One region of the Neomicrococcus aestuarii genome, then DNA from elsewhere that is predicted to be linked to it. Evidence: predicted binding sites of a transcription regulator. Region 1 holds the regulator's gene; each other region holds the start of a gene.

Region 1 (3,280 bases):
TCCGTCAGCGCGATCGAGTGCCTAGGGTCGCAACGCTGCCCTATGGCGGAAGAGTGTTTCAGCGAGTTGGCCCGTAAAAAGGCTGCGCAAGCCGACATTGTGGTCACCAACCACGCGCTCTTGGCGATCGCCGCTTTCGAAGGTCTTGCCGTCCTGCCAGAGTTCGACATTGTGGTGGTGGATGAAGCCCACGAGCTCGAGGATCGTGTCACCAATTCGGTGACCAAGCCGCTGTCCGTCGCCACGATCTCCGCGGCTGCCAGTGCGGCACGCAAGCACGCCAAAGTCATTGTGGAGCCACTCGAACGAGCCAATAGAGCCTTCGAGGAATCCGTCTCTAGCGTGTCTGATGGTCTTTTGCCACGCGGTATTACCGAGGAGCAACGAGAAGCGCTCACCATGGTGCGGGAGGCCGCCCGCGTGGTTGCCTCGGATATCAAGATTGACTCTGCGAATCCGGACGGAGCCATGCAGATGGCGAAGTCGCAGATCATGTACATCGTGGAACAAGCCGAGCGTCTCTTGGAAGCTTCTCCCCAGTACGACGTCGTGTGGGCGGCTCGCCCGCGCGAGTTTGTGCCTGGTAGTGGGTACCAGTCCGCATCAGAAGATTCCCCCGCAGTTCTGCACGTCGCCCCACTTTCTGTGGGAATGCAACTGAGGGAGGGGCTCTTCGCAGATCGTACCGTCGTGCTCACGAGCGCAACGCTAGCGATTGGCGCGGCGTTCGATACCGCCGCCGGAAACCTTGGGCTCAGAGGCGATGGTGCGCCGTCGTGGTCCGGAATCGACGTCGGCAGCCCGTTTGACTACTCCAAGCAGGGTGTCCTCTACGTGGCGAAGCACCTTGACGCACCCTCGCGAGACGTCAACCCACGCACATACGACGAGATCGAGCGATTGATCAACGCCTCCGAAGGCGGAACGCTCGCCCTCTTCTCCTCCCGCCGAGCGGCCGAAGAAGCCGCCGAAGAACTGCGGCGTCGCGTGGACTATGACATTTTGTGCCAAGGCGAATCGAGCATGAAGGCACTCGTCGAAGAGTTCTCTGAGAATGAAGCTACGTGTCTCTTCGGCACCATGTCCTTGTGGCAAGGCGTTGACGTCCCGGGCACCTCATGCCGACTTGTCATCATTGACCGAATTCCGTTCCCGCGCCCCGACGAACCCCTCGTGAAGGCACGCACACAGGACGTTGATCGTCGCGGTGGCAGCGGCTTTATGAGCGTGTCCGTCAGTAGCGCGGCCACTAAGCTGGCGCAGGGTGCTGGCCGTCTGATTCGTTCCACGGATGATCGTGGCGTCGTCGCAATCTTGGATTCTCGTCTCGTCAGCCGGCGCTATGGAGGGTTCATCAAGGCGTCCCTGCCGCCAATGTGGTCCACCACGGATCCCGACGTCGTGACGGGTGTCCTTAAACGACTAGCGGCCGCCGCCAAGAATCAGGCGACGACCGCTTAGAAGCGACCCTTTCGAAGCGACCGCTCAGTAAAGACCGCTCAGTAAAGACCGCTGAGAAACGAAATTAGAAATGAAACACGGATTGCTGCGAGCTAGATAGCGCGTAGGACGGAAACCACGCGACCCATGATGGTGGCGTGATCGCCCAAAATCGGTTCGTAGTTCGTGTTCTGCGGCAAAAGCCACGTGTGACCATCGCGCTGACGGAACGTCTTGACCGTGGCTTCATCGTCCAGCAGAGCCGCAACAATGTCTCCGTTATTGGCGGAGTTCTGGCGACGAACAACTACCCAGTCACCGTCCGCAATGGCGGCGTCGATCATTGAGTCGCCAGCGACCTTCAGCATGAAGAGTTCGCCTTGACCGGTGAGAACTCGCGGCAAGAGCATGGTGTCTTCCACCGACTGCTCGGCAAGAATTGGTCCGCCGGCGGCGATACGTCCCACGAGCGGAACGGCGACGAGATCGTCGTTATCTACGAAAACGGTGCGGCCTTCAGGTATAGAGGCGGACGTATCAGAGTTCTGGACCGAGGATTCCTTGGCGAAAGCTTTTTGCTCTTCAGCCCACTTCTTAGCCTCGACCTTTTCGATCAGCAATTCGATAGCACGGGGACGGTTAGGGTCACGACGGATGACTCCACGCTGCTCGAGCTGTGCAAGCTGATAGGTCACGCTGGAAAGCGATGCTAGTCCGGCGGCGTCGCCGATCTCTCGCATGGTGGGAGGGTAGCTGTTTTCTTCGATCAAACGATGAATGACATCAACGATCTGAAGCTGCCGACTGGTGAGTCCTGGGAAGTGCGCGTTGGCACGTTCCTGAATCTTGGTCATTGTCCGCCGTGTCATGTTCCGGTCCCGTCTCTTGCCGTCGATTGACGTTCCATCTTTTGACGAAAGTCCCCGAGTTTGCCTGCTGAATTCGGAATCTATGTTCTAAGTGTCAGTACCCGTGAGGACACTAGTTCTAGCAGCTTCCGTTGCACTAACACTACGGTACCTGCGCACGTCTTTGAAAGATTTGTTCGAGTGTGTCTCGACAATCATCGAAGATACGTGCTAGAAATGTTCTATAGGTTTTCGAAGCAGTATTCGAGGCGGGGCGAAAAGTCGCCCAAGTCTTCGAAAGAATGAAGGGGAGAACAATGACTATTGCCGCAATTTCATCGCCGTTCCGCGCGACTGCAGGCCGCTCGTCGTTGACCGATTTTTCGAAAGCACGTCCTCGCACGGCACAGCGACCGGCGAAGCTTCAACTCACCCGCAAGGGCCGTCTGGTGTTCATCGGGATCCCGTCCATGACCTTGGCAGCCGCCTTGCTGGCGCTCGTTGGGCTGTTCACCAGCCCCGTGCTGGCAGGATCCACGGCACCTTCAAGTGTTGACGCCGTCCAGGTCACCGTCTTGCAGGGTGACTCCTTGTGGAGCATCGCTGAAGCAGTGGCTCCAGGTCAGGATCCCCGCGAAACCATCGAACAGATTCAGGAATTGAACGTCATCGATGGCAAGACCTTGCGCGTTGGTCAGGAAATTTTCGTTCCGGTTCACCCATAACCGAACTTCGCCACTGGAACGCCACTGGAACTAGGACCACTGGAACTAGGACCACTGGAACTAGGTCGGTCCGCGGGGAATGGGGCTGGCCTGGAGCCGGCCGGGAGTCAGTGTAGCGACAGATATCACTACGTGCATTCCAGTCATGACGACTCAAAATTCCGGTCCGCTGTTCGTCTTTGCCTAGAATTGACTGGTGAATCAGTCAATGGATCCTTTTGAACGTCTGCCGCTTCGGGACAACCTTCGCGGACTGAAGCCGTATGG
Region 2 (3,280 bases), 1.9 Mb from region 1:
TCTTGCTGACGAAACTCGCGAATTATGCAGATAGGAAGTACAACCGATGAGCACTGAAACGGTGGCACTCAAAGACAAAATTGTGGTGAAGGACCTTCGTAAGTCCTTCGGCACCAATGAGGTTCTCAAAGGCATCAACCTGACCGTGGGCGAGGGCGAAGTGGTCTCGATCATTGGGCCTTCCGGTTCCGGTAAGTCCACGGTGTTGCGCTGCTTGAACAAGCTCGAGGACATTACCTCCGGGCATGTGATTGTTGACGGGCGCGATCTCACCGATCCCAAAGTGGATATCAACGAGGTCCGACGCTCCATTGGCATGGTGTTCCAGCACTTCAACCTCTTCCCGCACATGACGGTGGCGGAGAACATCATGTTGGCTCCCATGGAGGTCAAGGGGGTTGCGCGGGAGGAAGCTCGTGCGCAGGCTATTTCCTTGTTGGACCGGGTGGGGCTGAAGGAGAAGGCGGATGCTCGTCCGGTTTCTTTGTCCGGTGGTCAGAAGCAGCGTGTGGCTATTGCGCGTGCGCTGGCGATGAATCCAGGCATCATGCTCTTTGACGAGGCGACTTCCGCTTTGGACCCTGAGATGGTGGGCGAAGTGCTTCAGGTAATTCGCGACCTCACGAAGGAGGGCATGACCATGGTCCTCGTGACGCACGAGATGGGCTTCGCGCGCGAAGTTTCTGACCGCGTGATCTTCATGTCCGACGGTGTGGTCACCGAGGAAGGTGCCCCCGCCGAGCTTTTCGGCAACCCGAAGGCGCCGCGCTTGCAGGACTTCTTGTCTAAGGTTCTGTAGGTTCTCACTTCAGTATTTCTAGTACGACGTCGCAGCTCGCTTTCTGTTTCTTGCCCCCGGTTTTCTTGAGGTAGTTATGGGAGGCGGGGTGCGGCGTCGTATTTGTTTTCTGCGCTCGTTTGCGGGGGTTTTCTGGTGTGTTTCACGCACAGGTGATTGTTGTGCACAGGGGTGTTGCGGGGGTGGTGTTTCGAATGTTTCTTCGGTAGAATAAAAGTGTTCGAAATTTCGAAGGCTGGGGGCCTGAACGCATGACTACCGCACTAGAAATTCAACCCACTTACCCAACTACTAGCACTGCACCAACTGGTGCTTCTTCGCTTGCCGCGAGCGGTGCTGCTATGCCTCGTGTTGCTGTGCCTGCTGGGGGTGGGGTTGACCGGTTTCGGTTGATCCACGAGGCTGTTTCGTCGGCGATGGATTCGTTGATGGGGGCGTCGATGTCTCGGGGTGCGTGGAAAGAATGCGCGGGTTTGATCGAACAACTTTCACACCAGATCGCCCGCGGGCAGGTTCGGGCTGCGGAGGCGTTTGTTGATGCTGCTACACGGGAAGCTGCTACTGGGTCCGGGAACCGGTTGCGGTCTAAGAACCCGGAAGAAGAACTCGCCGCCCATTTGGGTGTGTCTAAGGCCGAGATTCGGCGCCGTCTTAGCGTGGCCGAAGGCTTACGAGACCGACTCGACGAGTACGGGGAATCCTTAGGCGCGAAATTGCCGTTGGTGGCTGATGTGTTCATGAACGGGAACATGTCGTTGCTTGCCGCTTCCACGATGGTCCGGGAGATCAGTAAAGCCGAAACCATCGCCAGTGCTACTGAAGGTGTGGATGCTGATGCGACGCGGGAGGGGATGGAAGCGGCCCTGGTGGGGGCTAACCGCACCGGTGGGTGCCCGTTGGTGTCAACGGTGGCGAAGAACTGGTTGAACCGACTCAACACCAACAATGTCACCGCGACTGATGAGCTCAAGCGTCAGTTCCAGGGCTTGCACTTGCTCGGACGTAAATACGGTTTGAATCATGGGGAGTTCTATTTCGACGACGAACAATGGGCCGTCATCGCAGCTGGTTCCACCTTCGAAGCCAACCCCCGCGTCAAAACCACCGCCAGCACTGATGCCAGCACCAGTGATGCCAATGAGGTGGAAGCTGCAGGATCGTGCCTTGATGCGAATGGTGACGTTCATGAGGTGCCGGTGGTGTTGAAGGATTCGCGTACTCGCGCGCAAAAGCTTGCCGACGGTTTGGTGCGTAGTGTGCGGGCTGGGTTGGAGTCTAAGAAGCTACCAGTCAACGGTGGGTTACGGCCGCAGGTGATGGTCGCGATCGATTTGGAGACGTTGCAGGGTCGGGTGGCAGCTGATGAGAAGTATTTATCGCATTCAGCCCAGCTAGGCCCGGTAGATCCGAGCATGATCCGTAAGATCGCGTGTGATGCGCAGATCCTGCCGGTTGTGTTGAATGGTGAGGGCAGGGTGTTGGATGTGGGGGAGCCGCAACGGTTGTTCACTCAAGAACAACGAAAGATCTTGTACGCGAGAGATCTCGGGTGCACTGCCCCGGGGTGCACGGTTCCGGCGGATGGGTGCGAAGCCCATCATGTGAAGGAATGGTCCCAAGGCGGTCCGACCACGATTGATAACGGGGCACTGGTCTGTCACTACCATCACCAACTCGTGCACGAAACCGACTGGCGAATCAACATTAGTTCCGGGGTCCCGTACTGGGTTCCCCCGAAAGCCGTCGACCCCAACCAGATCCCGTTACGAAACCACTACTTCCGCCACGGCCTCACACCCTAACACCAGCCAAGACGCCCGCGCCTTGATGAAGCGCGCGTGCCCACACTACGGAAGTGTCTTAAGGGGCGCCCGATGCTTCCTGGTTGGTTCGTGGGATTGGTTCGAGTCCGTTTCGAAAAGCTTCAGGTGATCCGAGGTTTGGGTCAGCCTGATCGTGACACCCCGTCACGCCACTAGACACCACTGGTGAGCACGACGGGCGTGCCCTGACAACCACATAGAAACGGTCCGGCGTTAAGCAACAACGCCGGACCAGACGACGACAGCTATTCGAGACTAGCTAGTCGTCAGTGCGAGATTTAGCGACCAAGCAAGCCAAAACTGATGGCGCTCATGGTTGCCGGGTAGTAGGCGTTCAGGTAACCCTCGGATGTTGGGTGCAGGTTGTTCGGATCATCGAGATTCGTGGGATTGAAGTAGATCCACGGATCCGGGGAGTCCACACCATGACCACCGAACCAGGAATTGACATCAACAAAAGATGCATTGGTGATGGGTGCGGTTGCACCAGCGATCTGGGCGTTTAGACCAGTTGTAAGTTGCCGCATTCCGGCAATCTGGCCGGGCGACAGATAGGGGTTCGGGTAGACGCCATCGAAGAGTTGCGGATAGCCAAGAACCACGATCCTCGCATTGGTGAGGCTACGGATAGTGCTCAACGTGCTGTAGACATTAGCTC
Region 3 (3,280 bases), 1.5 Mb from region 1:
TGAAGGTCACGGTCGCAGCTAAGGCTCAAGCTCTTGCACTCCTAGCTGATCGCTGATTGCTGATCACAGATCTAGCGGCCGAGCGCACAGAGTCTCAGGCGCATAGCCACCTGCGGTGTCCACATTCACGCAATGTGGACACCGCTTTTCTCTGATCACTTTTAAGTTCTCAAAGAGCGGTTCCGTCGCCGCCGATCGTTTCACGGCGCGGAAAAGTCATGTTGGGTCAAAGGTCAGCGAGAATCGGCTCGGCTCAGTGCAGGGAAAACTCGGATCACAACTAGGCCGTGATTTGAAGTTGCCCAGCCTTCTCAGGGTGGAAGTAGGCGTTGCGCATGAGTTGGTTACTCGAGCTTTCCTCGGGTGGTGGGCTCCAGAAGGGCACTCCGTTTCTCACGGTGATAGTCCATCCCGTCTCATGGACCAGATGGTGATGATGTCTGCACACCATGGCCGCATTCTCCAAGGTGGTGGGGCCGCCTCGCGAATACTCTTGGACGTGGTGAGCTTCGCATCGGTCTACCCCGCTAGCGCATCCGGGGAACGTACATCCTCTGTCTCGGGCGTAGAGGACTTTTCGTTGCTCCGCGGTAAAGAGTCTCTTTCGAGATCCCACATCTATTGCTTGCGAGTCACCGCCCAGAACCACCGGTAATAGCTCTGCGTTGCAGGCGAGTTGCCGGATGGAGCGCGGGTTGATTGGCCCCGAGTGGACGGCGTCAGACCGGAAGTTTGCATCGGTGGCTGCGAGATCAGCCTCGAGCGTCTTCTGATCAATATTCACCACAATCTGCGGCTGATACCCACCGTTGATGGATAGCTTGCCCGTCTGAAGACCAACGGTCAGCGCATGAATTGCCCCGTCAAGGCGCTTCTGAGCGAGCGAACGAGTGTCCTTCGGAGCTTCAATCTCCTTGCCATTCTGGTCTAGCGCCACAGGAATCTCATCGACTTCAGACTCCTGCCCGTGGCCCTGACCGCGCCCCTGACCGCGCCCCTGTCCCTGCCGACGATTCCCCGACAGTTCACCGGCCGGATCGTGATTCGCCGAGCGAGGGTTGGCCTCTGGCGCGATGGCCGTCAGAAAGGTTTCATGTTGGATGGCATCCATCAGAAAGGACCACTTGTGCAGCCCAAAGTGTTTCCCTTGGTAGTAGGCACCTTGGAAGTCCCTCTTCACTTCAAACGTGGGTTGGACGCCCGCCGCGTTGATCTTGTTCTCCCAGTTCCGCTTCTCCCGCTCCACGGCCTTGGGAGTCGAGCTCAAGGCCGCTTTTACGAGTGAAGCCTCGATCCGCTCGGAAAGCACTTTGGCCTCCACAGGATCCGAGCTGATCTGCTGAATGGGCGCTTGCAAACCATCAACGGCGCCAATGATCTTGGCGGCCAACGCAACGGGCAGAGCAGCGTCTTCGAACGCAGTCGCCACGAAAGGATGGGCCGTCTCCGTGTCGCCGTTAGGGGCCTCCACAGCCATCACCCCATGGGCGGTGTTCAGCCGCTGCTGAACCTCACCGGGGCTGATATGTAGCACTTGGGAAAGCCGATCTTTGACGGACCGGAAAGGCGAACGCCCCGTAGAAAACTTCTTCTCAGCATTCAGCGCATTGATCTCTTGCTCCATTCGGAACGCGAGTGTGACCTGGGTGCGGCCAGCCTCATGGCTCAACGTCTCAATGGACAGTCCCAGCTGATCGAGCTGGGTGGGCGTTGCATCCACTCGGGACGCGGCAATCCGCAGTTGGGCCATGCGGGATTGCAGATGCGCGAACTCTTCTTGAAGCGCATTCACGGTCAATTTGGTAGGCGGATTGGGATGTGCAGCCGGAACTAATTCCTCCATGCATACAACTCTAGAAGTGACCCCTGACACTTAGAACTTACGTCGATTTTTGTGGACAAGCCGCATGAAATACGACGAAAAACACCGCGTGTGGGTGATTTGTGAACCGAAAATCACCCAAGGAAGTCACCTTCGCTATCGCATAGTGGTTCGATTCAGCCAGTACGACGACGCCTGCTTACGAAACATGGGTGAACTTGCCGCCCGCTGGTGTCGGCTACGGCACCGACTTGATCCGGTACACCAGCACAGCGGCCAGCAGCCCGATCGCGGCCGCCACAATGAACATGGTGCGGTACCCGCCGAAATAGGTGACTGCGAGGAAAGCGAGGGTCGGTGCGATCACTTGCGGCAGAGAGGCGGCGATATTGATAACGCCAAGGTCCTTGCCGCGGCTAGCGCTCGATGGCAACACTTGCGTCAACAGCGCGAAGTCAACGGCAAGATACGCACCGAATCCAGCCCCCAGGACCACGGCCCCCACCAAAGCAGCGGGGAACGTAGGAGCAAACGCCATGATGACGGCGGCGCACGCAATCATCGCGGATGATCCAGCTACGAACACTCGTCGCTTGCCTGCGCGGTCGCTCCATTTGCCTGCGATCACGGTGGTAATCACCACGGTGACAGCATATGCGCCGGTCAGAATCAGCACTCCGCCGGCTGGGTCCGGATGCTGGATGACATCGGTGAGGAAGAAGAGCAAGTACACAATCGTGAGCTGATTACCCACGAACATTAGGAAGCGCGTGAGCCAGGCCCACCCGAAATCCGGATACTTGACGGGGGAAATCCAAAACCCTGCCAAGAACTTTCGCCATTCAAAACGTCCAACGGCATCGCGCGGAAGCGCCGGGTCATCGCCGCGAAAAACATACACGAGGACGCTAAGCACCAGAATCCCGGCACAAAGCAGGTACCCAAAAGGCACGTTTCCGGCAATGACAAAGCCCACCGCGGCACCGGTCAAAATTCCGAGAGTTTGCCCCATCGCGGCCAAACCGCCCACGAGACCCCGCTGTTCCAAGGGCACTCGGTCCGGGATCGCGGCATAGATCGCGGCATACATGGCGTTAGCGCCGGCTTGCACAAGACACCAGCCCGCCACCATGATCGCCACCGTCGTAGCTCCGGACATGATGAGCAGCGCCACCACCACTACCAACGCTCCGCCTAAAACCCAGGGGCGGCGTCGACCGAAGCGGGACGTGGTGCGGTCGGACAGTGCGCCGCTCAGCGGATTGGCAACCAGGGAAACGAACGCACCAAAGGCGGTTACTAGAGAAAGGATTGCTTCTTTATTGGGCGCATCAATTGCGGTAGCTTGCAGGCCAATGAGCACATTGATGGGTGCAAAAAATACGGTATTGATTCCCCAGTTGACGCCCACAACACCGGCGGTCCAGGACGCGCGCACGCGCTGAGTCGGCTCCGCAA

The links. Region 1 encodes LexA, which represses DNA repair genes until DNA is damaged. Its sites were predicted from a motif close to TCGAACANNTGTTCGA; they were not measured.
Region 2: a site for LexA is predicted at 990-1,005, ahead of HD598_RS10175 (HNH endonuclease signature motif containing protein). Genes of this name have one in related genera too.
Region 3: a site for LexA is predicted at 1,982-1,997, ahead of HD598_RS08345 (HNH endonuclease signature motif containing protein). Genes of this name have one in related genera too.

The regions. Positions count from the first base shown of each region.
Region 1 covers NZ_JACHDR010000001.1:365,702-368,981, forward strand. The annotation lists gene HD598_RS01645 (ATP-dependent DNA helicase) at 1-1,461, shown strand, start outside; gene lexA (transcriptional repressor LexA) at 1,554-2,309, opposite strand; gene HD598_RS01655 (LysM peptidoglycan-binding domain-containing protein) at 2,606-3,013, shown strand; gene HD598_RS01660 (histidinol-phosphate transaminase) at 3,222-3,280, shown strand, end outside.
Region 2 covers NZ_JACHDR010000001.1:2,240,384-2,243,663, forward strand. The annotation lists gene HD598_RS10165 (amino acid ABC transporter substrate-binding protein/permease) at 1-50, shown strand, start outside; gene HD598_RS10170 (amino acid ABC transporter ATP-binding protein) at 47-799, shown strand; gene HD598_RS10175 (HNH endonuclease signature motif containing protein) at 1,273-2,601, shown strand; gene HD598_RS10180 (SGNH/GDSL hydrolase family protein) at 2,901-3,280, opposite strand, start outside.
Region 3 covers NZ_JACHDR010000001.1:1,853,740-1,857,019, reverse strand. The annotation lists gene dmpG (4-hydroxy-2-oxovalerate aldolase) at 1-22, shown strand, start outside; gene HD598_RS08345 (HNH endonuclease signature motif containing protein) at 281-1,843, opposite strand; gene HD598_RS08340 (MFS transporter) at 2,061-3,280, opposite strand, start outside.